DNA from 3 places in the Mesorhizobium sp. M0664 genome. Region 3 is predicted to be linked to each of the others. Evidence: predicted binding sites of a transcription regulator. Region 3 holds the regulator's gene; each other region holds the start of a gene.

Region 1 (10,587 bases), on a different contig from region 3:
CACGCGCCGCCTCCACCAATTCGCCCGGTATGGTCATGAAGAACTGGCGAAACAGCAGCGTTGCGGTGGCTGAGGCGATCAGCGGGACGATCAGGCCGGCATAGGTGTCGATCATGCCGAGATCGACCATCACCTTGTAGGTCGGCAGGATGCGCACCTCGACTGGAAGCATCAAGGTGATGAAGATCAGCCAGAAGAAGGTCATGCGCAGCGGAAAGCGAAAGAACACGATCGCGTAGGCCGACAGGATCGAGATGAAGATCTTTCCCACCGCAACGCCGAGCGCCATGATCATGGTGTTGAGGAGCAGCCTGCCGACGCTGACCCCGCCGATACGACCGATGCCGCCGAACAGCGCCTCGCTGTAATTGTTCCATAGCTGGCCGCCGGGCAAGAGCGGCAGGGGCGGCCTGAGGATCGTTTGCAGCGTGTGCGTCGAGGCAACGAAGGTGTAGTAGATCGGAAAAGCCACGATCAATATGCCGAGGATGAGCACGGCATGGGCGATGAAGGTGCGGAGCGGGGACTGGCCGATCATCGCTGCCCTCAGCCGTAATGGACTTTGCGTTCCACATAGCGGAACTGGATCGCTGTGAGCGCAATGACGATGGCCATCAGGATGACCGACTGCGCCGCCGAATCGCCCAGGATCAGATTGACGAAGCCGTCATTGTAGACCTTGTAGACCAGCGTCTCGGTCGTCTTGCCCGGCCCGCCGCCGGTGACGGCATGAACGATGCCGAACGTGTCGAACAGGGCATAGACGGTGTTGACGACCAGCAGGAAAAAGCTTGTCGGCGCAAGCAGCGGGAAGACGATGGTCCAGAAGCGCTTGGTTTCGCCGGCGCCGTCCATGGCCGCCGCTTCGATCAGCGTTTTCGGCACCGCCTGCAGGCCGGCGACGAAGAACAGGAAGTTGTAGCTGATCTGCTTCCAGGCAGCAGCCGACACCAGCAGGATCATGGCGTGGGTGCCGTTGAGCAGCGGGTCCCATACGATGCCGAGGCTTCTCAGCAAATAGGCCAACGAGCCGATCGAGGGATTGAACAGGAAAAGCCAAAGCATGCCGGCAATCGCCGGCGCCACGGCGTAAGGCCATATCAACAGTGTGCGGTAGAGGCCTTTGCCGCGCACGGCCTTCTCGGCCATGACCGCGAGCAGCAGGGCCACAACCATGGCAACGATCGCGGTCGCAAGAGAGAACACTACGGTGACCTTGATCGAGTTGAGGTAGGCCGGATCGGCCAGCACCTTCCGGAAATTGGCAAACCAGACGAACCTGCTCTTCAGCCCGAACGGGTCTTGCCTGAGCATCGACTGGTAAAGCGCCTGACCGGCCGGCCAGTAGAAGAAAACCAGGGTGATGGCGAGCTGTGGCGCCACCAGCAGGTAGGGCAGGATCTTGTTGGGAAATACGACGCGTGGAGACAGGCTGATTTCCCTCGCTATCCAGGTGTCGCCCACGCGAGCCCGCGTGGGCGATATTCCAACCGACTAACCGAGATAATCCCGTCAGTTCTCCAGCGCTTCCTTGATCGCGACGTTGCCGCGCGCAACCGCATTGTCGAGTGCCTGCTGGGCGGTTTGCTGGCCGGCCAGCATCTTCTCCAGCTCCTCGTTCTGGATATCGCGCACCTGCGGCAGATTCGGCAGGCGCACGCCCTTCGAGTTGTCGGTCGGCGCCTTGCCCGTCATCTGCAGGATGGGTGTCTCGCGGCCGGGGTTTTTGTCATAGAAGCCTGATTTCTTCGTCGCCTCATACGCGGCGAGCGTCACAGGCAGGTATCCCGACTTCTGGTGCAGATATTCCTGCACATCGGTCTTGGACAGATAGGCAAAGAAGGCGGCGACACCCTTGTATTCCTCGTCCGACTTGTTGCCGAACACCCACAGGCTGGCACCACCCGGCGTCGTGTTCTGTGGTGCGCCCTTGGCGTCGGTATCATACGGAAGCTGGCCGATGCCATAGTTCATGCCGGACTTGACGATATCGCCGAGGCCGCCCGACGATTCGGTGAAGATGCCGCATTCGCCGGCGAGGAATATCTGCTTGGCTTCGGAGGTGCGTCCGCCATATTTGAACGTGCCGTCCTTGGCCAGGCCAGCGAGCGCCTGGAAGTGGTTGACGAAAATCGGCGCATTGATCTTGAGTTCGACATCACCTCCAGCCAGGCCATTCTGCTGGGTGGCCCAAGGCACGTCATTCCACGCCGCGAAATTCTCCAGGTGGATCCAGGTCAGCCAGGTCGAGGTATAGCCGCAAGGGGCGGCGCCGCTCGTCTTGATCTTCTTGGCAGCTTCCCACACCTCGTTCCACGTCTTGGGCGGATTGTTCACGTCGAGGCCTGCCTTCTGGAAGATGTCCTTGTTGTAATAGAGGATCGGCGAGGAAGAGTTGTAGGGGAACGATAGCATGGTGCCGTCCGGCTTCGAATAATAGCCGACGATGCCGGGCAGATACTGGCTCTTGTCGAAAGTCATCCCGGCGCCGGTCATCACATCGGCCACCGGCTTTATCGCACCCTCGGCCGCCATCATCACGCCGGTGCCGACGTCGAACACCTGGAGGATATCGGGCGCTTGCCCGGCACGAAAGGCAGCGATGCCGGCATTCAGCGTCTCCGGATAGGTGCCCTTGAACACCGGAACGAGCTCATAGTCGCTCTGGCTGGCGTTGAAATCCTTGGAGATCTTGGCGACGACCTCGGCGTTGGCGCCGGTCATGGCGTGCCACCAGCTGATCTGCGTGACGGCGAAGGCGGAGGTGGTGGAAAGCAGGGTCACGGTGGCGGCGATACCGGCCGCAAAGCCGAAGAACTTCATGTTTCATCTCCCGTTTGTCATTGGCGAAAGGGGCACTTCCGCAAAGCCAATATGTGGCGCTGATGACAATCGGACAACGGTTTTATTGCGGATCAATGAACATCATTCCTTCCTAAAGTGCACTCGCTACTGAAACCGGGCGCCAGAAATCACATCACCGTCTTTTTGGGCGCAGCGGCGTCGGTTTTCCCCCGAAAAGACCCGCCGCATGGCCCACGGGTTAACCATTCGTTAAAATCTCCAAGAGCTAATCAGTCACACCTCCCCTGTTAATTTTGGCAGACCGAGTGAACCAGGATGCTGACGGTCTATAATTGTATTGTAAGTCAGCACGATCCGAGACTGGTTGCGCTTGCCGCACTCATCTGTGGAATTTCTTGCTTCTCGGCGGTTAATCTCCTTAAGCATGTCGGCCGATCGACCGAGCGAAACCGGCTTGTCTGGCTGATGATCGCCGCGGCCTCGACCGGGTTCGGCATATGGGCGACGCATTTCATCGCCATGACCGCGTTTACGCCGGGAATACCGAATGCATACAATCCGGGATTGTCCGCCTTTTCGCTTGCCGCCGCCATTATCATGACCGCGCTTGGGATGTGGGTCGCCACCTTGCGCCGCGGCATCGACCATTTCCTCGTCGGTGGCGCCATTCTGGGCGGCGCCATCGCGACGATGCACTACATCGGCATGGCAGCTTTCGAGGTCGAAGGCCGGGTCGCATGGAACCTGCTCCTTGTCGCGATATCGCTTCTGGCCGGCGTGACCCTCGCGGCACTGGCGCTCCTTGTCGTCTTGCGCCGTCCGTCAGCGCTCGCGACTTTCGGCGGCGCCGCGCTTTTGACGCTGGCGATTTGCAGCTTGCATTTCATCGCGATGCTGCGGTGTCGATCATTCCGGATTCCTCGATTGAAATATCCGAACATTCCATCGAGCCCATTTCCCAGGCCTTTGCCGCAGCGGTCGCCAGCCTGATAATCCTTGTGCTATCGGGTGCCGCGCTGTGGATCGACCTGCGCTTTCGCCGCCAGAAGCTCGAGGCCGATCGCATGCACGATCTCGCCAATGCGGCGGTGGAAGGTCTGATCGTTTGCGATGGCACCCGCATTGTCAGCGCCAATGACAGTATGGCGAAGCTGACCGGAACAGCGACAGCCACCCTGAACACGATGCAATTCGGCGAGCTTTTCGACGGACAGAGCGCAGCCGATATGTCCGGCTTCGGCGAACAGGCGCAGGAAGCGAAGGTAAGGGGCAGCGACGGGGCGAGAATTCCTGTCGAGCTGATCGCCAGGAAAATCACCTACTGCGGCAGGCCTCATACGGTGCTTGCCGTTCGCGACATCCGTGAGCGCAAGAAGGCAGAACAAGAGATCCTCCGCCTCGCGCATTTCGATCCGCTTACCGGGCTTGCCAATCGGCGGAGCTTTTCTTCCCGGCTGGAAGCAGAATTCGCCTCAATGGATCGTGGCGGCAAGGATGGACATCTGGCGCTCCTGCTGCTTGACCTCGACCGGTTCAAGCAAGTCAACGACCTCTATGGCCACGGGGCCGGCGATGCTATGCTGCAGAAGCTGGCGCACTGCATTTCCGGCATCCCGCGCCACGGACAGATGCTCGCGCGTCTCGGCGGCGATGAATTTGCCATCATAGCTCCGAACCTCCCCGACCCCCTGGCCGCAGGCCGGATAGCCGAGGACTTGCTGGCGGCGATCCGGGAGGAAAACAGGGTTTCGGTCGGCTCCGGCCTCGTCTCGGCCAGCATCGGCATCGCCTTCTTTCCGCTGGATGCCGAAGACCAGGCCGGCCTGATCAGCCATGCCGACACGGCACTCCATCGCGCCAAAACCGAAGGCAGGGACACTTATCGGTTTTTCGAGATAGCCATGGGCACCGCGGCCCGCGACAAGCGCGTGATGGAGCATGAATTGCGCCAGGCGATCGCCCGCAAGGAGTTCCACCTCGTCTATCAGCCGCAGAAGGAGATCCGCGGCGGCAGGATGATCGGCTTCGAAGCCCTGGTCCGTTGGCAGCACCCTGAGCGGGGTGACATTTCTCCGGCCGTTTTCATCCCCGTGGCCGAGGACAGTGGCGCTATCGCGCAGATCGGCGACTGGGTGCTGACGACGGCTTGTAACGATGCTGTTCGCTGGACAAACCCGCTGATGGTCGCCGTCAACGTCTCCGCCGTGCAACTTCACAATCCGAATTTCAGCCGCAAGGTGCACGACGCATTGACGAGATCCGGCCTGGCCCCCGGCAGGCTCGAACTGGAGATCACCGAAACGGCCCTGGTGAAGGACATGCCGCGCGCGCTGGCAACCTTGAGGCAGGTCAAGGCGCTTGGCGTGCATGTGGCGATGGACGATTTTGGCACCGGCTATTCTTCGCTGTCCAACCTCAGCGCCTTTCCCTTCGACAAGATCAAGATCGACGGGTCGTTCATCAAATCGGTCGACAAGAACGCCCAGTTCGCGGCGATCGTTCGCGCCGTGCTGGGGCTTGGACGCGGTCTCGGCCTACCGGTTCTGGCAGAAGGCATCGAGACGCCGGGTGAATTGCAGTTCCTAGACGCCGAGGCTTGCGAGATCGGGCAAGGCTACTACCTCGGCAAACCGGCTCCGATCGAGACATTCGGGGAACTGACGGGCGTGGCCGCTCCGGCAATCCGCACCGCCAGCCGACGCGGCGCAAGCATTGCCGTGCTCAAGCCGCGCCTGCGCACGGTCTGAGCCTATCCCGGCTGAAGCGCCGCCTCGACCAGACGCTTGGCATCCGGCCCCGACCATTCGGCCGGGCCATTCATATGGGCGATCAGGCAGCCTTGCCCATCGATCAGCATGGTGACCGGCAGACCGAGCGCCAGGCCGCGCGTCTTGACGTCGTTGAACAGCGCCATCGTGGCATCGCGATAGTAGCCGAGCGACTTGACGCCGGTGTCCTCCAGGAACTTCTTCGGTTTGGCATCGTCGCCGGCATCGACGTTGACGGCAACAACCTGAAACGCATCGCTGCCCATCTCCTTCTGCAGCGCATCGAGCGCGGGCATTTCGGCGCGGCAAGGTGCGCACCATGTCGCCCACAGATTGAGCAGCACCGTCTTGCCGGCATGATCGGCGATCGTCGTCGGCTTGCCGTCGGGGCCGTTGAAGGCAAGGCTTTTCAGCGATTGCGGCGGATCCGCCGGCAAAAGCGCGGCAACCTGGCCGGTGGCAGCGGCGGCGATCTTCTTGGCACGGTCGGTCTTGGCGGCGCAGGCGACGTCGTCCTTGCCGCCGCCGGCGGCCACTTGCGCGGGCGCCTTGTTGCCAGAACTGCTTTCCCTGACATATACCGCGACCGCGCCGGCCAGCACGCCCGCAACCAAAGCGGCGAGGATGAGACGCAAAGCCGGGAAAAATCTATTGCCGTCTGCCATTTTTCAAAAACTGCTCCGGAGCACGGGTTATAGCGATGAACGACAAGAAGGCCAGCAACCAGATGTGGGGCGGACGTTTTGCCTCGGGTCCGGCCGCAATCATGGAAGCGATCAACGCATCGATCTCGTTCGACCGCAAACTCTATGCGCAAGATATTCGCGGCTCGATCGCCCATAGCCAGATGCTGGCGCAAACGGGCATTATTTCGGCGGCCGACCAAAAAAAAATCGCTCACGGGCTGAACACGATCCTGGCAGAGATCGAGGCTGGTACATTTGAGTTTTCGACCAGGCTGGAAGACATCCACATGAATGTCGAGGCCCGTCTGGCCGAGCTGATCGGCCCCGCCGCTGGCCGCCTGCATACCGCCCGCTCGCGCAACGACCAGGTGGCGGTCGACCTCAGGCTGTGGGTCAAGGACGAGTGCTTTCGCGTCACCGAGGCGCTGAAGGGCCTGATCACGGCGTTCCTGGATCGGGCCGAGGAGCATGCGGCAACGGTGATGCCGGGCTTCACCCACATGCAGGCGGCGCAGCCGGTGACCTTCGGCCACCACTGCATGGCTTATGTCGAGATGTTTGCACGCGACCTGTCGCGCGTCCGCGATGCGATTGAGCGGATGGATGAAAGCCCGCTCGGCGCCGCCGCCCTCGCCGGCACCAGCTTTCCCATCGACCGGCACCAGACGGCGAAGGCGCTTGGCTTCCGCGAGCCGATGCGCAATTCGCTCGACAGTGTTTCGGACCGCGATTTCGCGCTCGAGTTCCTGGGCTTGGCGGCGATCTGCGCGACGCATCTGTCGCGGCTGGCCGAAGAGATCATCATCTGGTCGACGCCGCAATTCGGCTTCGTCAGGCTATCGGATAGTTTCTCGACGGGTTCGTCGATCATGCCGCAGAAGAAGAACCCGGACGCTGCCGAACTGGTGCGCGGCAAGACCGGCCGCGTCACCGGCCATCTCGTCGGCCTGCTGACGGTGATGAAGGGCATGCCGCTGACCTATGGCAAGGACATGCAGGAAGACAAGGAATCCGTCTTCGACGCGGCCGAGACGCTCGACCTGATGCTGGCGGCGATGACCGGCATGGTGCGCGATATGACGGTGAACACTGCCGCGATGAAGAATGCGGCCGGCGCCGGCTATTCGACTGCGACCGACCTCGCCGACTGGCTGGTGCGCACGCTCGGCCTGCCGTTCCGCGAGGCGCACCATATCACTGGTCGGGCGGTGGCGCTGGCCGAGGAGAAGAAGGTCGGGCTCGACAGGCTTTCGCTGGAGGATCTGCAGTCCATTCACCCCGGTATCGGCGCCGACGTGTTTTCGGTTCTTGCCGTGCAGAATTCTGTAAAGAGCCGCACGAGCTTCGGCGGCACCGCGCCGTCCGAGGTGCGCAAGCAGATCCGCTACTGGAAAAAGCGGCTCGCCAAGGCGTAAGACGCGGGGTGCAATGGCCGCAAAACTCGGCTAGAAGCGGCTGCGGGCAACAGTTTCGGACGGATGGCACGATGACCGGAAGCAGGATTTTGGTGACGCTGACGCTGCTGGCGGCAATGGCCACCGTTGCGGCCTGCGGCAGGAAGGCTGCGCTCGACACGCCGTACGCGGCAGCCGTGCAGGCCCGCAAGGACGCCGAGAAGGTCAAGCAACCCTTGCCGCCGGAGCCGGAAAAACCTGTCGAGGACAAGAAATTCATCCTCGACCCGCTGCTCTGATTTCGGACCAATCTCGTGAACCATTTCGACTACCGCGACGGCGCGCTGCATGCCGAGGACGTGGCGATATCAGACATCGCCGCCAGCGTCGGCACGCCGTTCTACTGTTATTCGACGGCGACGCTGACCAGGCATTTTCGCGTCTTCACCGAGGCCTTTGCCGGGCTCGATGCTCTCGTCTGCTATGCCATGAAGGCGAATTCCAACCAGGCCGTGCTTAGGGTGCTGGCAAGGCTCGGCGCCGGCGCCGACGTGGTCTCGGAGGGCGAATTGCGCCGCGCTTTGGCGGCCGGCATCCCGGCAAGCAAGATCCTGTTTTCGGGCGTCGGCAAGACCGCGCACGAAATGGATTCTGCGCTCTCGGCCGGCATTCTCTGTTTCAACGTCGAATCCGAACCGGAGCTGGAGCTGCTGTCGGCCCGCGCCACCGCGCTGGGCAAGATCGCGCCGATCTCGCTGCGCATCAACCCGGATGTCGACGCCAGGACGCACAAGAAGATTTCGACTGGGAAGGCCGAGAACAAGTTCGGCATTCCGTGGCAGCATGCGCGGAAGGTCTATGCGCGCGCGGCTGAGCTGACGGGCATCAAGGTCACCGGCATAGACACCCATATCGGCAGCCAGATCACCGAATTGCAGCCCTTCGACGACGCCTTTGCGCTGCTGGTGGAGCTGGTCGGCGCCTTGCGCTCCGACGGTCATGCCATCGAGCACATCGATGTCGGCGGCGGCCTTGGCATTCCCTACCGCGTCGACAACAACCCGCCGCCTTTGCCCGATGCCTATGCCCGGATCGTCAGGAAACATGTTGCCAAACTTGGGCTGAAGGTAATGTTCGAGCCAGGCCGGCTGATCGTCGGGAATGCCGGCATCCTGGTGTCGGAAGTAATCTTCGTGAAGGAGGGCGACGCCAAGAACTTCCTCGTCGTCGACGCCGCGATGAACGACCTGATCCGGCCGACGCTTTACGACGCTTTTCACGACATCAAGCCGGTGGCGCAGCAGCCGGCCGCTGCACCACGCATGAAGGTCGACGTCGTCGGCCCGGTTTGCGAGACCGGCGACTATCTCGGGCTCGACCGTGACCTGCCCCGGCTGAAATCCGGCGACCTGATCGCTGTCTCCACCGCCGGCGCCTATGGCGCCGTTCAGGCCGGCACCTACAATACCAGGCTGCTGGTACCGGAAGTGCTGGTCGACGGCGACCGCTTCCACGTTGTGCGTCCGCGCCAGACCTATGACGAGCTGATCGGACTGGACTCGGTGCCGGACTGGTTGGAGTAGAACTCTGCAGCTACAGCCGGTGCTGAATGAGCGCCCTGATTTCGGCGATTCTGTCCTCATTCCGGCGATAGAATATCCACTGCTTGATGCGCTTGCTGCGCAAAAGCCCTGCCTGGGTGAGCACGCGCATATGCTCGCTGAGCGTAGCCTGGGTGATCCCCAGCCTCTCCGCCATCAGCAGCGCGCAGACGCCGTCCTCGACCAGATCGCCGTCCGTCTGCGGCGGAAAATGCGCCCGCGGGTCCTTGAGCCAATCGAGGATCTGGAGCCTGCGCTCGTTGGCAATCGCTTTGAAAACGTCGACCTCTTGCATTTAGGCACTTTGCCAAGTTACTAAGTAATGTCAACTCTGGGAGTGAAAGCATGCTGCACGGCCACACGATCACACGCGAGCGCATTGCGGCGATAGAACCCCGCATCCGGCCCTTCGTGCGCCACACGCCGGTGCTGCGCGTCGACATGGCCGATTTCGGCCGCCCGCCCCTGCCTGTCGACCTGAAGCTTGAGTGCTTGCAGCATTCCGGCTCGTTCAAGGCACGTGGTGCGTTCACCAATCTCCTCGAACGGCCGGTTCCTGCGGCCGGCGTCGTCGCCGCGTCGGGCGGCAACCACGGTGCCGCCGTCGCCTATGCCGCCATGCGGCTCGGCCACAAGGCGACCATCTTTGTTCCCGAAGTGAGCCCGCAGGCCAAGCTGGACCGCATCCGCGGCTACGGCGCCGAGTTGATCGTCGGCGGCGCCCGTTATGCCGAGGCGCTGGCCGCCAGCGAGAGCTTCGCCGAAAGATCCGGCGCGCTGCAGATCCACGCCTTCAACCAGGAGGAGACGCTGGTCGGGCAAGGCACGCTCGGCCTCGAGATCGAGGCCGACCTGCCGAAGCTCGACACCCTGCTGGTCGCCGTCGGCGGCGGCGGGCTGGTCGGCGGCATCGCTGCCTGGTTTTCCGGCCGCATCAGGATAATCGCGGTCGAGCCGGAGGGTGCGCCGACGCTTCATCGCGCCTTCGAGGCGGGCCGACCCGTCGACGCGCCGGCTGAGGGCATCGCCGCCGATTCGCTCGCGCCAAAGCGTGTCGGCGAAATGATGTTTCCTATCGCCGAGGCATTCGTCGAGCGCTCGATCCTGGTCGGCGACGACGACATTATCGCCGCCCAGGCGGCGCTGTGGGACCGCGTGCGAATCATCTCCGAGCCGGGCGGTGCGGCCGCCTTCGCGGCGCTCCTGTCCGGCCGCTACGCACCGGCTGCAGGCGAGCGCGTTGCCGTACTGGTCTGCGGCGCAAACGCCAATCCGGCGAAATTCTGACAATATCCGGGGCATTATTGTTCACGTTTTGGGGAACCGCCTCGCC
Region 2 (10,587 bases), on a different contig from region 3:
GCTGGTCGGCTTTTATGCAGCACTCGCACCGAGCATTTTGGCGCAGCAACTGCAGGTAACCAACCATGCCGAAGCCGGCGCTCTGTTCTTTGAATTGGCGATCGTGACGGCCGCCACCATTGTAGCGACGGCACGTCTTTCGAGCCGAGCCGCGATGTTCGCGGCGCTTGCGCTGATGATCCCAACCGTCGCGCTGATTGTTGCGGCGCAGGTCTTCGCCTCGATGACCATAATGATTGCCGGCACCGCCTTGTGCGGCGTGGCGGCAGCGCTCGGCTATCGCGGCGGCTTGCAAGTGGTGAACGAGATCGCGCCGGCGGACCGGCGCGCCGAAGTCGTCTCGGCCTTCTTCATCTGCTGTTTTTGCGGCAACGCGCTGCCGGTCATCGGCATCGGCGTTCTGTCGACGGTGGCAGGTGCGACCGCGGCAAGCCTGGCCTTTGCCGGCATGATTGTCGTCTTTTCCCTGGTCGCTCTCGGGTTTGGCGCGAAATACGCGCGCTGAGCCGACCTTTCAGCCGTTCGGTGTCTCGGGCGAAAGGTGCGCGCGCTGGCGCGGTACGCCGAGGCCGGTATCCGGCGGTTCGCCGGCAGCCGGCCGGCTCTCGATCATGTGCAGGCTGCGCCAGCGGCCGAAGCGATAATAGGCCGCGGCCAGCACGAGCGAGGTTACAGAGCCAGCCGGAAAGCTCCACCACAGAGCTTCCTCGCCGATCACGCTTCGGAAGAAATAGGCGAAGCTGGTGCGCACCAGCAGCACCGAGATCACCAGGATGATCAGCGGCGGCATCACCGCGCCGGTGGCACGCACGGTGGCGAAGAGCACGATGGTGATGCCGAACAGGATGAAGGACCACGACGCGATCTTGTTAATGTGAGTGGCGATGTCGATTGCTGCACTGTCGCTGCCAAGGAAGAGGCTGAGCACCGCGCGATCGAATACGAACAGCAGCGCGACGAGCATCCCGGTGAGCACAAGGTTGAAGCCGACGCCGGAGGTGGCGATGCGTCCAATCCGGTCCCAGCGCCTGGCGCCGACATTTTGCGCCGCCATGGACGACACCGCGGCGCCGATGGCGAGCGCCGGCATCTGGATATAGGTCCAGAGCTGTGCGGCTATGCCGTAGGCAGCCGCGACCTGCGAGCCGTACGAGTTGACCATGCCCATCACCGTCAGCGCCGCGGCCGAAACGACGATCATCTGCAGGCCCATCGGCACGCCCTTGAAGACGACGATGCGCAGCAGCGCCGGGTCCGGCCGCAGCAGAGCGAGATTAGCGCCGGCCAGCCGCAGCGGGTGCTTGCGCGCATAAAGCACGATCAGGATGGCAACCACGCTTACCGTCTGGCCGATCAGCGTCGAGGTGGCCGAGCCGGCGATGCCGAGTTCGGGGAACGGGCCGATGCCGAGGATGAGCAACGGGTTCAAAACGACGTCGAGCATGACTGCCAGCGCCATAAAAAGGAAAGGCGTGCGCGAATCGCCGGCGCCGCGCAGCACCGTCATGACGAAGGACAGCAGGTTCATCATCGGCACGGCGAGGAAGATGATGCGCAGATAGGAGCGCGCCAGCGGCAACGCGTCGGCCGGCGTGCCGAGCGCATCGAGGATCGCATCGACCCAGATCCAGCCGCAGACCGCGAACACCACCGAGACGAGGAAGAAGAAGGTGGCGCTGGTTCCGACGATGCGCCGGGCTTCGGGCAGGTCACGAGCGCCGACGGATTGTGCGACCAGGATGGTCGCCGCCATGCCGATGCCGAAGACGGTGCCGAGGATGAGAAACAGCACGAGGTTGGCATTGGACGTGGCGGTCAGCGCCGCTTCACCGAGGAAACGGCCGACCCACACGGCATTTATCGAGCCGTTGAGCGACTGCAGCACATTGGAGCCGAGCACCGGCAGGGCAAACAGCAACAGGGTGCGCGGGATAGGCCCACTGGTGAGGTCGCCGGTCTGCCGGCGCGGGGGCATGTTGTCGTCCATGGCAGGCAACTCGGCGAAGGCTTGTCTGAGTCCGCAATGATTGCCGATTTAACGGGAGAGGTCGATGCGGCGCTGTAAATTCCGCCTGGCGTGCCTTGATCTAAGCATTTCTCAACCTTCCGGAATCGTATATTGATCCCGCACGCGTGGGGCCGCATTTTCCTGGATCTCATGGGTAGGCCGGGGGGCTCATGTCCGATATTCCGTTGTTTTTTGAGCGCCTGAACCGGCGCGCCTTTCTTGGTGCATCCGCTCTGGGCGCGGCCTCCGTGGCTCTTTCGTCGTGCACTACGACGGACGTGGCGGCGCCGGTGCCCGCGGCACCAAGCGATCCGGCTTTCGGCGATGCCGCAAGCATGTATGCCGCGCGCATGGACGAGGGCTATCAACTGCCGGCAATCCCGGTAGCCAAGGTCGATCCGAAATTCGTGCGTCAAATCGTGGCCGACCCGACTGGAGAAAAACCCGGCACGATCGTCGTCGATACTTCCGAGCACTTCCTCTATCTGGTGCGCGACGGCGGCAAGGCAATTCGCTATGGCGTCAGCCTCGGCAAGGCCGGTTTCGGATGGACCGGCAGCGCCGTGGTACAGGCGAGGAAGAAGTGGCCGGTCTGGACGCCGCCGCCGGAAATGATCCAACGCCGGCCGGAACTGGCGAAATACAAGGACGGCATGCCGCCCGGCCCGCAGAGCCCGCTTGGTGCCCGCGCGCTGTATCTCTTCCGTGACGGCAAGGACACGATGTATAGGCTGCACGGCACGCCGGAGTGGGATTCCATTGGGAAGAACGCTTCCTCCGGCTGTGTGCGCTTCATGAATCAGGACATTATCGACCTCTACAGCCGCGTCGACGGCGTCGCGCCGGTCTTCGTGCGCCCGAACCTGTCGGCCGCCGGGAAGATCGCCGCCGTGTCGAACAGGACGGCCGAGCCGATCGATGCCGGCGTGCCAAAGGACGCGGAGATGTTGAGGTAAGTGCCTTCGACTGGATCGTCAGTCGCAGGTTTTGCAACGCACTGGGACACCGTCCTTGCGCGGGCGAGCCGCAACTGAAGGGCACGACCGCTCAATCGCGCCAGCTCAGGCGGACGCGTTCCGCGCGTCCGCCTGTATGGGTGCCGCTACTTCTTGGCGAGGCCTGGGAGCGTGACCTGATAGACCAGGAACATGGTGTCGACATCGGCGCCATCCTCGGCCTTGTAGGCCGCGCCTACCTGGAAGCCGTCCTGCGTGAGGAAGTCATTGTCATTGGCGACGAACAGGAAATAGTCGTCGGGCAGTGTCGGATCGAGGACGCTCACCACCGACATCGCCTCCCACTTCTCCGAAAGGTTGTTGCGGTCGTTGGGCGCGCCATTGTGCAGCCCGAAGCGGCCGAGCTCGGTCTTGTCGTTGATGTCAATGAGCGGCGTCAGCTTGGCCGGCGTCACCGATGGATCGAGCTCACCCTTGGGCGCCAGCGGCTTGTCCTTGTCGAATTCTGTGCCGGCGACATCGGTTGCCGCAGACAGATCGACGACGCTGATCTCGCGGTGGAGCGAGGTGTCGCCCTTCAGCCCCTGGCCATTGCCGCTGTCGCGCGCCAGCATCAGGAAGGTCTTGTCCGACAGCGCCACGATTTCGCTCTGCGCGGCGATCTTGGTTTTGCCCTTGGCATCGGTGAACATCGGCAGCGGCACGACATATTCATGCGCGAGCTTGAGCTGGCCGGGATCCGAGGCATCGTAGACCAGCGCGCGCGTGTTCTGACGCGTCGAGGCGGAATCGCCGCCATCCTGCCTTGGGGCCGACTGCAGCACGGCAATCAGGAACTTCCCGTCCGGCGTCAGCGCCATGCCTTCGAGGCCCTGGTTGTTCTGACGGCCGGTTTCGGGATCCTTCGGATCTGGGTCTGCCGCGCCAAGTCCCGGATTGTTGGAAGCAAAGTTTGGCGTCCCGTGACGCATCGGGACAAGCGCCGCCGGCGGCTGCGTTGCCGACATCAGACGCCCATCGGCGGAGAAGCGGTAGATGTTCGGACCGTATTCGTCCGAGATGAACAGCGTGCCGTCGGGCAGCCGCGCGATCGCTTCGTTATCGAGCGCGAGCTTGCCGTTGGCTTCGGGCAGGATCGGCATGTCGTCGGTCGCGGCACGCACGCCGTTGAGCGGATCGAGGCCGGTTGCGTCGGTACCCTTGTCGTCGGTCAAAAGGATGGTGTCTGCAAGCGTCGCCTTGAGGCCCGATTGTTCCTGGCCGGTGGCCGGTGCCGCACCCGGCGCGATCGGGGCGAACTCGATGGCGATCGTGTTGAGGCGCGGACGGTAATCGGTGGTGCCGACGACATTGTAGCCGCGATCCGGCAGCAGCCATAGCGAGCCCTTGTAGCCATCGGCGCCATGTGTCCAGCCGGCAGCGTCGATCGACATGCCCGAGCCCGAGCCAAACGTCTCGCCGAACTTGTCCTTCTGGCTGGCCGGGATGCGGCCGACACCGACCATGCCCTTGTTGACGAAGCTGACGCCGCCGACGGTCGCGGCGTTTTCTGCCAAGGCCGGGGTCAAGGCGGTGAACATCGCCAGCGCGACGGCGAGGGACGCGGTTCGGTGCAGGTTTTTCATGGGTATCCTCTTTGAGACAAAGCTGCCGGGATCTGAAAAAGCGCCGCGTCGCATCAAGGATGCCGCGAAAGCCTTCGGAGAAGCGATCTAGGACGCGAACATGATACTTGCGTGACAGTGCCGCGCTTGCTTGTCCCCCGTGGTCGCAACTGGCCTGGGTATGGCGAATTCGTCGTCGCCGAGCGAGCAATTAACAACTTTACAAATAATCGTTCTAATGTAAAGTTATGACAATGAAAGGTCCCCGATGACTGCCTATCGTTTCGCCACCCGCCTCAATTCCTTTGCCTCGCGGCCACAGGCCGAGTGGCCCGATCTTGTCGGCAAACCGTCCATGCTGCAAATGGCGGCACGTGCGGCGAAGGTTGCGGAGTTGACCGATCTCGACCTCAACTTCCCCGACCATGTCGATGAAAAGCCTGCGGAAATAGCGCGCAAACTCGGCGATATCGGGCTTTCCATCAATGGTTTCGCCATGCGCTACTATTCCAATCCGGCTTTCAAGCTCGGCGCCTTCACCAACCCGGATCCTGCCATTCGCCGCGAAGCCATCGACCTGACCAAGGCCGGCATCGACGCCACGCGCGAGGCGGGCGCCAGCCTGATGACCTTGTGGCTCGGGCAGGATGGCTTCGACTATGCCTTCCAGGTGGACTACGCAGCGCTCTGGCAACACGAAATCGATGGCATTCGTGAAGTTGCGGCGCATGATCCGGGCTGCCAAATCAGCCTTGAATACAAACCCAACGAGCCGCGCTCCTACAGCCTGATGCCAGATGCGGCGACTACATTGCTGGCGATCCGCGAGATCGGCCTGCCAAATCTCGGCGTGACGCTCGATTTCGCCCATGTGCTCTATGCCGACGAGCAGCCGGCCTTTGCCGCAGCACTCGTGGCGCGACACAGCAAGCTGCTCGGCGTGCATCTCAACGACGGCTACGCCAAGCGCGACGACGGCCTGATGGTCGGGGCCGTGCATACGCTGCAGACGATCGAGCTGCTCAGGCAGATCCGTCGAGACGGCTATGCCGGCGCCATCTACTTCGACACGTTCCCCGACATGACCGGGCTCGACCCGGTCCACGAATGCGAAGTCAACATCGCGACTGTCAAGCGCATGCTGCGCTTCGTCGATCGGCTGGAAAAGGACAATCGCCTGTCCAGTGCCGTCGACCGTCAGGACGCGGTCGCCTCGCAGGCCATCATCCAGGAAGCCATGCTCGGGCCGGACAGCTGAGGCCGGCGGCATAGACCGTTTTTCAACAAGGGAGGAAGATCATGAAATTTCTACTTGCCACCGCTGCCGCTGCCCTGATGGCGCTGTCCATCGGCTCGGCTTTTTCCGCGGACCTCGCGCCGCTCAATTCCGACACCGAGAAGGATCGCATCGACTGGTCGCAGCTCGAGGCCAAGTTCGGGGCGTTCCCCAAGTTGCCCGAGGGTACCAAGGCGGGTGCGGTCTCCAAGACGCTGACCAATGAATACTGGCGCTCGCTGGGGGAGGGCTACAAGTCGTTCGGCGACCGCACCGGCGTGCCCGTCGTCTACCAGGCAGCGCAGAGCGAGGGCGACCAGCTCGGTCAGCTCACCATCGCCGAAGGCCTGGTCACACAGGGCTACAACGTGCTGCTCGTCTCGCCGCAGACCGACTCCAACCTGCAGCCGATCATGGAACAGGCCAAGGCGGCCAACGTGCCGGTGGTCAACGTCAACGACGCGGTCATCCCGCAGGCCGAGCATTATGTCGGTAATGTCCAGCGCGACAACGGCGTGCGCGTCGCCAAATGGTTCATCAAGAACCGGCCGGACGGCGGCAAGGTCGCCATCGTCGAAGGCCAGGCCGGCGTCTACGCCGCCGTCCAGCGCACCGATGGTTTCAAGACAACGATCACCGAGGCCGGCAAGTTCGACGTCGTCGCCAGCGTCCCCGGTAACTGGGATCGCCAGACCTCCTACGACGCGGCCACCAACATCCTGCAACAGCACCCCGACCTGATCGGCTTCTATGCCAACAATGACGGCATGGCGCTGGGCATCGTCGAGGCGGTCAAGGCTGCCGGGCTGCAGGACAAGGTTGCGGTCTTCGGCACCGACGGCATCTCCGACGCCTATGCCTCGATCCGCGCCGGCGAGCTGACCGGCACCGTCGATTCATTCCCGGTGCTGACCGGCGAGGTGGCGCTGGAATCTGCGCTGCGGCTGGTGGCCGGGCAGAAGCTGCCGCGCGTCGTTGCCACGCCGCAGGCGCTGATCACCAAGGACAATGCCGACCGTTACTCCGGCGGCGGCGATGCCGTGCGCAAGGCGCTGCTCGAGGACGCGGCAGCGGGCCAGTAGAGCAGGGCCGGCAGGTGCCGGCCTTGGGTCGGCACCTTGCCTGGAGAACCGAAGCAATGTCAGCGCGGCTGCAATTCGAGGGCATTTCCAAAGAGTTTCCGGCTGTGCGGGCGCTGAGCGAAGTGTCGTTTTCGGTCGGCGCCGGCGAGATCCATGGCCTGCTCGGTGAAAACGGCGCCGGCAAATCGACGCTGCTGCGCATACTGTCAGGCGTCTACCGACCGACGGCGGGAAGCGTGCTGATCGACGGCAAGCCGGTGATGCTGAACAATCCGGTCGCCGCACGCGCAGCCGGCGTGGCGATGATCCATCAGGAATTACAGCAGGTGCCACGCCTCAGCGTCGCCCAGAACATGTTCCTCGGCCATCCGTTGACGCGCGGCGGCGTCTTCGTCGCACGGCGCGAGCAGGAGAGCCGCGCTGCGGAAGCGCTGGCCGCCATCGACCCGACCATCGATCCGGCAGCCCCGCTTGGCAGCCTGAAGGTGGCGCAGCGGCAGATCGTCGAGATCGCGCGGGCGCTGCTCGACCGCGCCAGGATCGTGGCGATGGACGAGCCGACGTCGAGCCTCACGCCGAGCGAGTTCGAACGGCTGGCGGAAGTTATTGCCGGTCTGGCACGCGACGGTGTCGCCGTCGTCTATGTCTCGCACAAGCTGGACGAGGTGTTCGGCATCTGCCAGCGCGCAACCATCATGCGCGACGGCGTTGTGGTCGAAACCGTCGATCTCGCGCAGGTGTCGGAAAAGGCCGTCGTTTCGATGATGGTCGGCCGCGAGCTTGCCCAGGAACAACACCGCTCGCATGCTTCTCCCGAGATCAGGCTGAGCGTGCGTGGCCTCGCCTCGGCAACCAAGGTCCGTGACGTTTCGTTCGACCTGCATCGCGGCGAGGTGCTGGGCGTTGCTGGCCTGGTCGGCTCGGGCCGCACCGAACTGCTGCGGCTGCTGGCCGGCGCCGACCGGGCCTCATCAGGCGCAATAGAGATCGACGGCGCGGCGGTAAAGCTTTCCAGTCCGCGCGACGCGATCGCGGCCGGCATCGGTCTGGTGCCGGAGGAGCGCAAGCGCGAAGGCATCGTGCCGTTGCGGTCGATCTCCAGCAACATGGCGCTGGCCTCGATGGGCGTGTTCGCGCCGCGCGGCGTCATCGATCACAAAAGGCTGAAACGGGTCGCGGCCGAGAAGATGAAGCGGGTCAATCTCAGGCCGTTCCTGCTCGACCGGCCGATCCGCCTGTTCAGCGGCGGCAACCAGCAGAAAGCGATCATGGGCCGCTGGCTGGCGGCGGGAACGCGGATCCTTCTGTTCGACGAACCGACGCGCGGCATCGATGTCGGCGCCAAGGCGGAGATCTACCACCTGATCGAGGAACTCGCCGCCGAAGGCCATTCGGTAATCGTCGTGTCGTCCGAACTCCCCGAGGTGATCCGGCTCGCCGACCGCGTGCTGGTCATGCGCGACGGCACGGTCGCCGCCGAACTGGGCCGCGCAAGTCTCAGCGAACAGGCGATCGCCGCGTACGCCATACCCCAAACGGAGATTGAGGCCGGCAAGGCGCAAGGCCATCGGGCCGGTGCATAACGGACAGGACCAGCCGATGACCGATATAACCCAACACACAGCAGCGCGCCCAAGGGCAGATTTCCTGCACCGGTTTTCCGTGCGCGACGCCGGCACGCTGATCGGCCTGGTGGTGATCCTCGCCGTCTTCGGGGTGCTGGTCCCCGGCTTCTTTGCCGAGCGTAACCTGATCAACATCCTGCAGCAATCGAGCATCAATGCGTGCCTGGCGTTGGGCATGACGCTGGTCATCATCTCGGGCGGCATCGACCTGTCCGTCGGGCCGACGGCAGCCCTTTCGGCGGTCATCTCGGCCTCGATGCTGGTTGCCGGAGTGCCGTTTCCGCTGGCCATCGCCGCTGGCTTCGCCATCGGCCTCGCCTGCGGACTGCTCAACGGCGTGCTGGTTGCCTATGTCGGGCTGCAGCCCTTCATCGTCACGCTGGGAACGCTCAGCACCTACCGGGCGCTGGCGCTGATCTATACCGGCGGCAATCCGGTGCTCGGCCTGCCTGCCGGCTTCCGTGCCATCTTCAACGGCTCGCTGTTCGGATTGCCCTTGGCGGTCATCATCGTGGCCGTGGTCGCGCTGATTGCCTGGATCATCCTCAAGAAGACGCCGTTTGGCGAATATCTGCTCGCCGTCGGGGGCAATGAGGAGGCGGCCTACATAGCCGGCGTGCCGATCGCTCGCACCAAGATCGCCGCCTATATGATCTCGGGCCTGCTGGCAGCGCTTGCAGCGCAGATCCTGATCGGCCGGCTGGGTGCCGCCGAGCCCATTCTCGGCAATCTCTGGGAACTCGACGCCATAGCGGCGGCGGCGATCGGCGGTGCCTCGCTGATGGGCGGCAAGGGCAGCGTCGTCGGCACCATCCTGGGCGCCGTCATTCTTGGCAGCATGCGCAACGGCCTGACGCTGATGAACGTGCAGTCCTTCTATCAGCTCCTGGCAACTGGCCTTATAATCCTCGCCGCGATGCTTATCGATCGCGTGACGAGGGGACGTGGATGACCTTGACCGGGCTGGACCTGAAAGCAGTAGGACCGCGCATTCGCATGATGATGCCGCATCTGACGCCGCTCGAGGCGAAGGTGGTTGAAACCGTCTTCGGACGGCGCGGCTTCGACGAGACCATACCGCTCAAGCAGATCGCCGAGGAGGCCGGTGTGTCGGAGGCGATGGTGGTCAAGATCGCCAAGAAGCTGGGTTTTTCCGGCTATCGCGACTTTCGCACGGCGGTCTATGAATACAGTCGCCTGCCGACCGCCGAGATGCATCAGGAGCTGTCGGTGGACGACAGTTCGGCCGAGATCGTGCAGAAGGTGTTCCGCACCTCTATCCAGGCGCTGGAGGAGACGCTCGCCATCCTCGACATGGACGATTTCGACCGTGCCGCCGATCTGCTTTACCGCGCCAGGAACCGCGATTTCTACGGCGTCGGCGGTTCGGCGCAGATCGCACGCGACGTCTCGCACAAATTCCTGCGCATCGGCATCCGCACCTCTGTCTATGACGATTCGCACATGATGCTGATGTCGGCCTCGCTGCTCGGCGCCGACGACATCGCCGTCGGCTTCTCGCATTCCGGCAACACGAGCGCTGTTATCGACGCCATCCAACTTGCGCGCAAAAGCGGCGCGCGCACGCTGGCCATCACCAACTATGACAACTCGCCATTGGCAGCCATCGCCGACATCGTGCTTTGCTCGACCGCCCAAGGCTCGCCGTTGATGGGTGAGAACGCAGCGGCGCGCATTGCCCAGCTCAACATTCTCGACGCGCTGTTCGTCGCGGTCGCGCAACGCGACTACCAGGCGGCGGAGCGCAATCTCGGCCGTACCATGTCTGCGGTGACGTCGAAACGGAAAGACAAGAACTCATGAAAGGCAAGCGGCTCATGAAGGTCTGGGGCACATGACGGCTCCTCCGCCGCTGGTGACCGTATTCGGCAGCCTGCATTACGATATCCTGGTCGAAGCCCCCGATCGCCCACGCAAGGGCGAAACGGTCACCGGCCATGCCTGGCATCCGAAATGCGGCGGCAAGGGCGGCAACCAGGCGGTGTCGGCAGCGCGGGCCGGCGTGCGTGCGGCGA
Region 3 (10,587 bases):
AAACTTCGCCGTGGCGGGCGTCCGCCGGCGTTGCTGCCGGTTCGTCTTAATCTTGAAATAAAAATGTAATATTGAATTTACACGAGTGGATCTAATACACTAGAGCTAAAGTCTCTGGTGGCGGTTTGATCTACTTCAATTAGGAAAAACTGATTTAGCTAGTACTTATCCATAGTCGACAAAGAAATCCTGTTCTCGGTGCAACAAGGATAATGGTCGTTCCAATGACACGCTTCTGGCCCCTCACGATTCTGATGCTGGTGTCGGCAATAGCCGTTGCGCTCGGCACATCCTTCTCCTACGCGGATAGCTGCGGTGCCATCAGGAGCCAATTGCTTTCGGCGGGGCGCAGCGGCGGGACCAGCCCCGAGCTTGCCCAACTGCGCCGGCAACTCGCCGCGATTCAAAAGCTTGAGAGACAACGCAGATGCGCAGCGAAAACCGCCGGCTTCTTCTTCAATCCCTGCGCCGACCTGGTCAGCAGCAAGGCGGAGGTGCAACGGCAGATCGCCAGACTGTCGAATTCGAGCAGGGACACGTCCGGACTGAAGGCCAGGTTTGTCGCGCTGGGCTGCGCCGCCCCCGCTGCCAAGAAACAGCCGGCGCAGCAACGCACGGCACCCAAGGCCCAGTCCGCAGGCACAACAATTGGCGGCAATCGGATGCTGTTTTGCGTTCGCTTGTCGGACGGATATTTCTTCCCCGCGCCAAAATCGCAGTTCGCCAAGAGCGACGATCAGAGGGAAACGGTCGATCAGTGTCGCTACATCTGCGACGATGCCGGCGTCGACCTCTATACGCTGAGCGACGCCACTCGCGAGACCGAGGAGATGGTCGCGCTCGAGTCGGGAAAACCCTATGTGGAGCTACCTGCCGCGTTCCGGTACCGCGACGACGCGAACTTCAAGGCCTGCGACGTCAAGCGCTATTACCGGCGCGTCGCCGAGCTCAGGGCACGAACCGTGACACCGGCCAACATGACCAACGCCATCATACCGTTGCCGACGGCAAAGCCGGATCTTGGCGTCGTCGCGGAAATTCCTGAATCCGGGATCGAAACCGCCGGTGCCGCTCCGGCAGAGGCAAAAACGCAGGCTGCCGAAGTGCAGGGGGCTGCCCAGCATCAGTCGATCGAAAGAGCGATCGGCGCGCGGCCGGTGAGAGTGGTCGGGCCGGCCTTCTTCCCAGCGGACTGACCAAGGCGGGCGATGTTCCGAGACGGCTGGCCGGATAGCCGCTTCAAGGCCTGGAGCCGTGCGCATCAACCGACGGACGGTTGGCTATTCGCAGACCATGCGGGCCCGTTTGCCGGGCTCGCTGACATTCTTGCAAGTTAGCGGCTTCGTCGGCTCCGGCGACAGCATGGGCGGGTTGTTGGTGACCCTCCTCCGAGGCGCTGCAACGGAAGCCGCGCTCCTGCGCACCGCCGGCCTTTTCGGCGGTTGCGGCGCCACTGGAAAGACGTCGGTCTCCAGTTGCGACTGTTCGGCTTGCGCCTGCGGCGAAGGCCTGTCCCAGAAACGGCGAACATCGAGCGGCTTGGGAATGATGACGGTGCCGTCATAGCTGCGCGCGCAGCCGCTTCCCAGAGGCAGCGCCAGGCACAGGAAGACAGGCAGAATCCGTCGAGACATCAGCAATACCCCTGCAAGCTTATAACGCTGCTTCGGCCTAACCGACAACCGGCGGAATAGGGCGAAGGGAGTAGATACCGTGAAGTAGAGTCGTCGCACTTCCAGTGGAAGGCGTTGCTCGAAGATCGAGCGCCGGGTCGGGCGCGGATGGAGGTCCAGCGCGAGTTAGAACCTTGCGATTCGTCAACGCTTCCAGCGTAAGGCCATGGTGCGATCGCACCATACCAAAGCCGCGCTCAGTGGCGACAATGGGATATTCGAAGTTCCGCTCCTCCAGTTACGGGCGGGAGCAGCGACCGCCGGCAAGAAACAGGGTCAGATTTACCCCAACGGACCTGTTTCGGCGATGGCGCGGCCATGACACGTTCTGGCTGCATGCAACGCGCTCCCGTCCGGCTTTTTTCTTTTAAAGCCGGTGGCTGCGATCGCCGAGCAGACGATGCCGGCCGGAATTCACGCAAGCTGCTGATTCCAGCGGCAAACCGCGGCCCATGCCGACAAAAGCCCGCGGCCGCTCCTTCTTAACCCGGCTGGACGTCGTTACCGGAGCGACATGAAACTGTCATGCGACTGTAATAATCGGGGGCTATTGGCCTCAGCGGGCGCCGGAGGAATGGCGCCGAGAGACCATATTCCGAACAGGAGCAGGCCACATGAGACATTTCATCCGCTCGGCGGCCGTTGCGATTGCAATGGCTGCGGCGACGACCACCCTCACCCTGTCCGCCGCGCTCGCCGCGGACATCTCCGGCGCCGGCGCCACCTTCCCCTACCCGATCTATGCGAAGTGGGCCGACACCTACAAGAAAGACACCGGCGTTGGCCTTAACTACCAGTCGATCGGTTCCGGCGGCGGCATCAAGCAGATCAAGGCCAAGACCGTTACCTTCGGCGCTTCGGATGCGCCGCTCAAGGGCGACGAGCTTGAAGCGACCGGACTGGCTCAGTTCCCGATGGTGATGGGCGGCATCGTTCCCGTCGTCAATCTCGAAGGCATCAAGCCGGGCGAGTTGGTTCTCGACGGCCCGACGCTGGCCGACATCTTCCTCGGCAAGATCACGAGCTGGGATGACGAAGCGATCAAGAAGCTCAATCCCGACGTCAAGCTGCCTTCGCAGGCGATCGCGGTCGTTCACCGTTCCGATGGTTCGGGCACGACGTTCAACTTCACCTATTACCTCGGCGACGTCAGCGCGGTCTGGAAAGAAAAGGTCGGCGTCGACAAGGCCGTGGAATGGCCGGTCGGCATCGGCGCCAAGGGCAATGAGGGCGTTGCCAACAACGTCTCCCAGACCGGCGGCGCGATCGGTTATGTCGAATATGCCTACGCCAAGCAGAACAAGCTCACCCACACCGATATGATCAACAAGGACGGCAAGAAGGTCGAGCCCACCGCGGCGGGGTTCTCGGCGGCAGCGGCCAATGCCGACTGGAGCTCGCAGCCGGGCTATGGCGTCATCCTCGCCAACGAGCCGGGCGCCGAGTCCTGGCCGATGACGGCGGCAACGTGGATCCTGCTCTACAAGAAGCCGGATGATGCCGCGACCACCGGCGAAGCGCTCAAATTCTTCGCCTGGGCATACGACAAGGGCGACGAGATGGCCGGCGAGCTGGACTACGTTCCGATGCCCGACAAGGTGGTTGAGAGCGTCAAGGCCATGTGGGCCAAGGAAGTCGTCGGCGACGACGGCAAGCCGCTCTACTCGGCTATGTAATCTCCTCCAGGGAGGGCGTCGATGGCGCCCTCCCTGTTGCCTTTAATCGCGAGGACCCAATGACCATCGCTTCCGATGCCGTGCCATCATCTGCAGCAGCCCGGGCCAGGGAAGCTACGGTGCGGCGCTTCGCGCTCACAGATGCCATATTCCGCGGACTCACCCGCGCTTCCGCAATTCTTGTGCTGGTCATCCTCGGCGGTGTCGCCATCTCGCTGTTTGCCGGCTCATGGCAGGCGCTGTCGTCGTTCGGTTTTTCTTTCCTGACGACTGAGAGCTGGAATCCCGTTACGGAAAAATTTGGCGCACTGGCGCCGATCTACGGCACGCTGGTGACGGCGGCCATTGCCATCCTGATCGCGGTTCCGATCGGCATCGGCATTGCAATCTTTCTCACCGAGCTCTGCCCGCGCCCGCTCAGGCGTCCTATCGGCATAGCGGTCGAGCTGTTGGCCGGCATTCCTTCGATCATCTACGGCATCTGGGGCCTGTTCGTGTTCGCGCCGTTCCTGCAGACGACGATACAGCCCTTCATCATCAACATCTTCCACGGCGTGCCGGGACTATCCAGCCTTTTCGCCGGCCCTCCTTACGGCATCGGCCTTCTGACCTCGGCGCTGATCCTCGCCATCATGGTGCTGCCCTTCATCACCTCGATCACCAAGGACGTCTTCGATACGGTGCCGGCGGTGCTGAAGGAATCGGCCTATGGCATCGGTTGCACGACCTGGGAAGTGACCCGGCGCGTGGTCATTCCCTATACCCGCATCGGTATCATGGGCGGCGTCATGCTTGGCCTCGGCCGGGCACTCGGCGAAACCATGGCGGTGACTTTCGTCATCGGCAACGCACATCGCATCAGTGCCTCCCTGTTCGCGCCGGGCACGACGATCTCGGCGACCATCGCCAATGAATTCACCGAGGCCGACGGCGACCTCTACACCTCCTCGCTGGTTTCGCTCGGCCTGATCCTCTTCGTCATCACCTTCCTGATCCTCGCCGCCGCCCGCTATATGCTGATGCGGATCGACGCCCGTACGGGAGCCTGACCGATGTCGACATCCTCATCGCTCCACAGCCGCCGCAAAGCCAGGAATTCGGTGATGATGGCGCTTTGCGTCGTCGCCGCCGGCATCGGGCTTGCCTGGCTGGCGCTCATTCTCGGCGCGTTGGTCTATAAGGGCACAGCCGGGCTTTCGCTCGCGGTCTTCACCGAGATGACGCCACCACCGGGCGAGGCCGGCGGCTTGCTCAATGCCATCACGGGCAGCCTGCTGATGACGATCATCGCCGTTGTCGTCGGCACGCCGATCGGCGTGCTGGCGGGAACCTACATGGCCGAGTATGGACGCTTTTCGCGCATCACCACCGTCGTCCGCTTCATCAACGACATCCTGTTGTCGGCGCCGTCGATCATCATAGGCTTGTTTGTCTATGAGCTGATGGTGCGGCCAATGGGACATTTCTCGGCCATTGCCGGCGCCGTTGCGCTTGCCATCCTGGTCATTCCGGTGGTCGTGCGCACCACTGAAGACATGCTCAACCTGGTGCCGAACGCGTTGCGTGAAGCCGGTGCCGCGATCGGCGCGCCACGCTGGGTGGTGATCCGTTCGGTCGCCTACCGCGCCGCATTGTCCGGCATCGTCACCGGCATATTGCTGGCGATAGCACGCATTTCCGGCGAGACGGCGCCGCTGCTCTTCACCGCGCTCAACAACCAGTTCTGGAGCAGCAATATCAACGCGCCGATGGCCAGCCTGCCGGTGACCATCTTCCAGTTCGCTCTCAGCCCTTACGAGGAATGGCAGCAACTGGCGTGGACCGGCGCACTCATAATCACCCTGACGGTTCTGGGCTTGAGCATCCTCGCCCGCAGCCTTACCGGACGCAGAGAGGACAGATGACACAGATGTTGTCCCCAGACATGACGATGGCCGAAACGGTCGCCGAGAAGACGAAGATCGAGGTCAAGAACCTCAACTTCTACTACGGCCAGAGCAAGGCGCTGAAGGACATCAGCCTGTCGCTGCCCGAGCGCAGCGTCACGGCCTTCATCGGCCCTTCGGGCTGCGGGAAATCGACGCTGCTGCGTGTGTTCAACCGCATCTATGAGCTCTACCCAAAACAGACGGCCGAGGGCCAGGTGCTGCTCGACGGCAAGAACATTCTCGACCGGTCGCAGGATCTCAACCTCCTCAGGACCAAGATCGGCATGGTGTTCCAGAAGCCGACGCCGTTCCCGATGTCGATCTACGAGAACATCGCCTTCGGCGTCAGGCTCTACGAGAACCTCGGCAAGTCCGAGATGGACGGCCGCGTCGAACAGGCGTTGAAGCGCGCCGCGCTGTGGAGCGAGGTCAAGGACAAGCTCAACGCCAGCGGCTTGAGCCTGTCCGGCGGCCAGCAGCAGCGGCTCTGTATCGCCCGCACCGTGGCGGTGAAGCCGGAAGTCATTCTGCTCGACGAACCGGCTTCGGCGCTCGACCCGCTGTCGACTGCCAAGATCGAGGAACTGATCGACGAATTGCAAGCCGACTACACGATCGTCATCGTCACCCACAACATGCAGCAGGCGGCGCGCGTGTCGCGCCAGACGGCGTTCATGTATCTGGGTGAACTGGTCGAGTTCGACCGGACCGAGAAGATATTCACGTCGCCCCGCGAGAAGCGCACGCAGGACTACATCACTGGCCGCTTCGGCTGAGCCGTTCCGATCATGCATATGAGGACAGGACCATGGGCGAACACACAGTCGCTTCTTTCGACGAGGATCTCGAGCAGATCAGCAAGCTGATCCGCGACATGGCCGACCTCGCCGGTTCGATGGTCGGCGGGGCAACCAAGGCGCTGTTGAATTCCGACAACGTGCTGGCGCAACGCGTCGTTTCCGACGACGCCATCATGGATGCGCGTCAACGCGAACTGGACGACCGCGCCATCACCCTGATCGCCAAACGCCAGCCGATGGCCCACGATCTTCGCCATGTGGTCGGAGCGATCCGCATGGCGGGCGACCTCGAACGCATCGGCGACCTTGCCAAGAATATCGCCAAGCGCGTGAGTGCGGTCGGCCTCAGCGCCACGCCGCGGGACCTGTCGCATTCCATCGACGCGATGGCGCAGCTGGTTCTCATCCAGGTGCAGGGTGTCATCGAGGAATATGCTGCAGGCGATGCGGCCGCGTTGGCCAAGCTTCGTGCCGCCGACGAGCGCATCGACGTTAAATACACGTCCGTGTTCCGCGAGCTGTTGACCTACATGATGGAAGATCCGCGCAACATCACCGCTTGCACGCACCTGCTGTTCTGCGCCAAGAATCTGGAGCGGATCGGCGACCATGTCACCAACATCGCCGAAAATGCGTATTATGTGCTGACCGGCGAGCAATTGCCGGTCAATCGTCCGAAGCAGGACGAAACGACAATGTCCGCACCGGTGACATGATGGGGGTGCCCAGCCGATGATCGCACCACGCATAATGGTGGTGGAGGACGAGGAGCCGTTGGGTGTGCTGCTCCGCTACAATCTCGAATCCGAAGGCTACCAGGTCGAGGTGGTGACACGCGGCGACGAAGCCGAGATCCGTTTGCAGGAGAATGTGCCCGACCTTTTGGTGCTCGACTGGATGATACCAGCGGTTTCCGGCATCGAGCTCTGTCGTCGGTTGCGGGTGCGCCCCGAAACCGAGCGGCTGCCGATCATCATGCTGACCGCGCGCGGCGAGGAGAGCGACCGGGTGCGCGGTCTTTCGACCGGCGCCGACGACTATCTGGTCAAGCCGTTTTCGACACCGGAATTCATGGCCAGGGTCAAGGCGCTGCTGCGGCGCGCCAAGCCGGAAGTGCTGTCCAGCGTGCTGAAGGTCGGCGACATCGTGCTCGATCGCGAATCGCACAGGGTCTATCGCAAGAAGAGCGAAATCAGGCTCGGGCCGACCGAATTCCGGCTGCTCGAGTTCATGATGCGGCATCCGGGCCGTGTCTTCTCGCGCAGCCAGTTACTCGATAATGTCTGGGGGGAGACAATCTACATCGACGAACGCACCGTCGACGTGCATGTCGGGCGGCTGCGCAAAGCCGTCAACAACGGCCGGATGCCGGATGTCATCCGCACCATCCGCGGCGCCGGCTATGCGATCAGGGAAGATTGACCCGCCTGGTCAGGCTACGTTCTTTCTGACGCTGGGCCTCATTTGCGCGCCCGGCGCGAAAATCTCCTGGTCGACGAAGCTTAACGCCCGCATCGCGCAGCCTTCGCGGATCAGAGGCAATTCGTTCGGCTCTGTATCGAAGGAGATCGAGCCTGAATGCTGGCCGCCGGCGGTCTGGGCGATTGCCTTCCGCAAGGCCGGCTCGATCAGATCGAAGGCGGCGGCACTGGCGCCGACCATCGCGACCGGTGCCGGATCGATCAGCGCGAACAGCGAGCCGAGACCGAAACCCAGCGCTTCGCCGGCCTTGCGGTAGGCCTCGCGTTCCGGCCCATCTTTCTCGCGCGCCCGGGCCGCCAGTGCGCGCATGTCGGCGTCGCTGACGTCGGCGACCGGTTCGCTGTCTTCGCTCATCTGCCTGGCGTTGCGCCAGATGGCGTAGTTGCCGGCATACGCCTCGATGCAGCCGCGCCGCCCGCAACGGCAGAGCGCGCCGCCCGGACGATGGATCATGTGGCCAAATTCGCCGCCCGAGGAATGCGTCCCGGTGAACAGTTCGCCCTTCAGCACCAGCCCCATGCCGATGCCATGCGAAAGCAGGATGGCGATGAAGTCATCGCGATAGCGATCCGGATTGCGCCAGCGCAAAGCCACCGCCATCATGTTGCAGTCGTTCTCCACCGTTGCCGGGATGCCGAATTCGTCCTCCAGCATGTCGGCAAAGGCGATGTCGGTCTGCGGCGTGATCGGCGACCACAGCATGGCGCGTGCAGGGGAGTCGGTAATGCCCTGAATCGCCAGGGCGATGCGGGCGACACTGCGGACGTCAAGATCTGGATCCTGCAGCCGGCGCCGGACGATGGCCATGCATTCACGGATCAGCTCGTCGCGCGGCATAGTCAGCGTGTCCAGCCGGCGCTGTTCCTCGGCGACCACCTGTCCCGTGTAGTCGATAATGGCGGCCGAAAGGAAATTCAGCGACAACACCACGGTCAGCACCGCCGCCGCTTCCGGGTTGAGGGCGAGGCCGACTTGCGGACGACCGCGTTTCAACGAAACGGGCTCACTTGGCTTGCTCTCGGCGAGGATGCCTTCCCGTATCAGGTCGGAAGAAATCGCCGATATGGTCGAATGACTGAGGCCGGTGGTAGCTGCGATCTCAGTACGCGATGGCTGGCCGGCCCGGCGCACCGCCGAGATCACCATCGCCCGGTTGCGCCGGCGCAAATCGTCATGGCGGATTCCGACCGACATTGTTTTGCTTTCCTCCCGGTTGCCGCGGCCGCTCATGAACCGGAAGCCGTCGGTAATGTCCGACAAATAGTGTCGGATGAGGCAAATAGTGTCAGATGCAGGTGGCGCTGTCATCGTTTATTCCGACGCTCGAAAAAACTCGCAGAGTCATCAAAATCCATCAGAATCGATGTTGACAGCAGCCGGAGATCGGACCAGTATTTTTTCGAGGCTCGAAAAAATTAGAGCTTCTAAGCTGGTCTTTGAGCCAATTGGTCACGCCGTACGCGGCGCAGGGAGGATATGATGAAGAAATTCACGACCGCCATTCTGGCGGGTGTCGCCATGACGCTGGCGCTGGCGTCGGTGGCGCAGGCTAAAGACAAGGTCATCGGCGTTTCCTGGTCGAACTTCCAGGAAGAGCGCTGGAAGACCGACGAGGCCGCAATGAAGGCGGCCATCGAGGCCGCAGGCGACAAGTATATTTCCGCCGACGCACAGTCCAACCCCGGCAAGCAGCTCACCGACGTCGAGAGCCTGATCTCGCAGGGCGCCAACGCACTGATCATCCTGGCGCAGGACGCCTCGGCCATCGGGCCGGCCGTGCAAAAGGCGCTGGACGAAGGTATTCCGGTTGTCGGCTACGACCGGCTGATCGAGAACAAGGACGTCTTTTACCTGACCTTCGACAACAAGGAAGTCGGCCGCATGCAGGCCCGGGAAGTCTTCAAGGTGAAGCCGGAAGGCAACTATGTCTTCATCAAGGGTTCGGGTTCCGATCCGAATGCCGATTTCCTGTTTGCCGGTTCGATGGAGGTGCTGAAGGCGGCAATAGACAGCGGCAAGATCAAGAATGTCGGCGAGGCCTATACCGACGGCTGGCTGCCGGCCAACGCTCAGAAGAACATGGAACAGTTCCTGACCGCCAACGACAACAAGGTCGATGCCGTGGTCGCGGCCAATGACGGCACTGCCGGCGGCGTCGTCGCCGCGCTGACAGCGCAAGGGCTGGCCGGATCGGTTCCGGTTTCGGGCCAGGACGGCGACCACGCCGCGCTGAACCGCATCGCGCTCGGCACACAGACCGTGTCGGTGTGGAAGGATGCGCGCGAGCTCGGCAAGAATGCCGCCGAGATCGCCTCGCAGCTGGCCGACGGCAAGCAGATGACCGACATTGCCGGCGTGAAGGATTTCACCACGCCCGGCGGCAATACCGTCAAGTCGCTGTTCCTGACCCCGGTCGCCATCACCAAGGACAACCTCAACGTCGTCATCGACGCCGGCTGGATCAAGAAAGAAGAGGTCTGCGCCGGCGTGACGGCTGGCACTGTTGCAGTCTGCAACTGAGCCGACGTTTCCGAGAAGTCCGAACGCCGCGGCCGCTCGCCGCGGCGTTTTTCAACAAGAGTTGTTTTTCCGCTTCCGGCGGATAACTTCTAGGCTGCTTCCGGCATCCGCGGCAGACGGCAACCCGGCGGGAGAAACATCATGACCGACACCACGTCCAACACGCCGGTCGACAGCACGGCAGACCGGGCACGGGAATCCGAGCTCGGCATCGTTGCCCGATTTCTCAAGGCAACCGAACTCGACACGCGCATGCTCGGCATGGTCGGCGCGCTGCTGGTCATCTGGGTCGGCCTGCATGTCATTTCCAGCGTACGGCTCGGCGTCAATCCGTTCGACTTCGACAGCCGGACCTTCCTGACGCCACGCAATCTCTGGAACCTGTCGGTGCAGACTTCCGCCGTGGCCATAATGGCCGCCGGAATGGTGCTGGTTATCGTCATGCGCAATATCGACCTGTCGGTCGGTTCCGCCGAAGGTCTGATCGGCGTGGTCATGGGCTTTGCGC

The links. Region 3 encodes PhoB, which activates phosphate uptake and scavenging genes when phosphate is short. Its sites were predicted from a motif close to TGTCATNNANCTGTCAT; they were not measured.
Region 1: a site for PhoB is predicted at 2,886-2,902, ahead of ugpB (sn-glycerol-3-phosphate ABC transporter substrate-binding protein UgpB). Genes of this name have one in related genera too.
Region 2: a site for PhoB is predicted at 4,690-4,706, ahead of NKI39_RS07075 (esterase-like activity of phytase family protein). Genes of this name have one in related genera too.

Annotation. Positions count from the first base shown of each region.
Region 1 is NZ_JAMYPW010000006.1:47,548-58,134, reverse strand. It holds gene ugpE (sn-glycerol-3-phosphate ABC transporter permease UgpE) at 1-538, opposite strand, end outside; gene ugpA (sn-glycerol-3-phosphate ABC transporter permease UgpA) at 547-1,431, opposite strand; gene ugpB (sn-glycerol-3-phosphate ABC transporter substrate-binding protein UgpB) at 1,513-2,823, opposite strand; partial or broken gene NKI39_RS10225 (bifunctional diguanylate cyclase/phosphodiesterase) at 3,121-5,552, shown strand; gene tlpA (thiol:disulfide interchange protein TlpA) at 5,555-6,238, opposite strand; gene argH (argininosuccinate lyase) at 6,274-7,674, shown strand; gene NKI39_RS10210 (hypothetical protein) at 7,746-7,952, shown strand; gene lysA (diaminopimelate decarboxylase) at 7,968-9,236, shown strand; gene NKI39_RS10200 (ArsR/SmtB family transcription factor) at 9,247-9,549, opposite strand; gene NKI39_RS10195 (threonine/serine dehydratase) at 9,600-10,541, shown strand.
Region 2 is NZ_JAMYPW010000003.1:320,392-330,978, reverse strand. It holds gene NKI39_RS07090 (MFS transporter) at 1-505, shown strand, start outside; gene NKI39_RS07085 (MATE family efflux transporter) at 515-1,987, opposite strand; gene NKI39_RS07080 (L,D-transpeptidase) at 2,179-2,964, shown strand; gene NKI39_RS07075 (esterase-like activity of phytase family protein) at 3,111-4,589, opposite strand; gene NKI39_RS07070 (TIM barrel protein) at 4,837-5,826, shown strand; gene NKI39_RS07065 (sugar ABC transporter substrate-binding protein) at 5,868-6,926, shown strand; gene NKI39_RS07060 (sugar ABC transporter ATP-binding protein) at 6,983-8,509, shown strand; gene NKI39_RS07055 (ABC transporter permease) at 8,526-9,503, shown strand; gene NKI39_RS07050 (MurR/RpiR family transcriptional regulator) at 9,500-10,375, shown strand; gene NKI39_RS07045 (ribokinase) at 10,407-10,587, shown strand, end outside.
Region 3 is NZ_JAMYPW010000004.1:176,467-187,053, forward strand. It holds gene NKI39_RS08645 (DUF2865 domain-containing protein) at 225-1,196, shown strand; gene NKI39_RS08650 (hypothetical protein) at 1,281-1,634, opposite strand; gene pstS (phosphate ABC transporter substrate-binding protein PstS) at 2,288-3,349, shown strand; gene pstC (phosphate ABC transporter permease subunit PstC) at 3,409-4,398, shown strand; gene pstA (phosphate ABC transporter permease PstA) at 4,402-5,253, shown strand; gene pstB (phosphate ABC transporter ATP-binding protein PstB) at 5,250-6,053, shown strand; gene phoU (phosphate signaling complex protein PhoU) at 6,086-6,793, shown strand; gene phoB (phosphate regulon transcriptional regulator PhoB) at 6,810-7,499, shown strand; gene NKI39_RS08685 (ROK family protein) at 7,509-8,753, opposite strand; gene xylF (D-xylose ABC transporter substrate-binding protein) at 9,039-10,079, shown strand; gene NKI39_RS08695 (sugar ABC transporter permease) at 10,221-10,587, shown strand, end outside.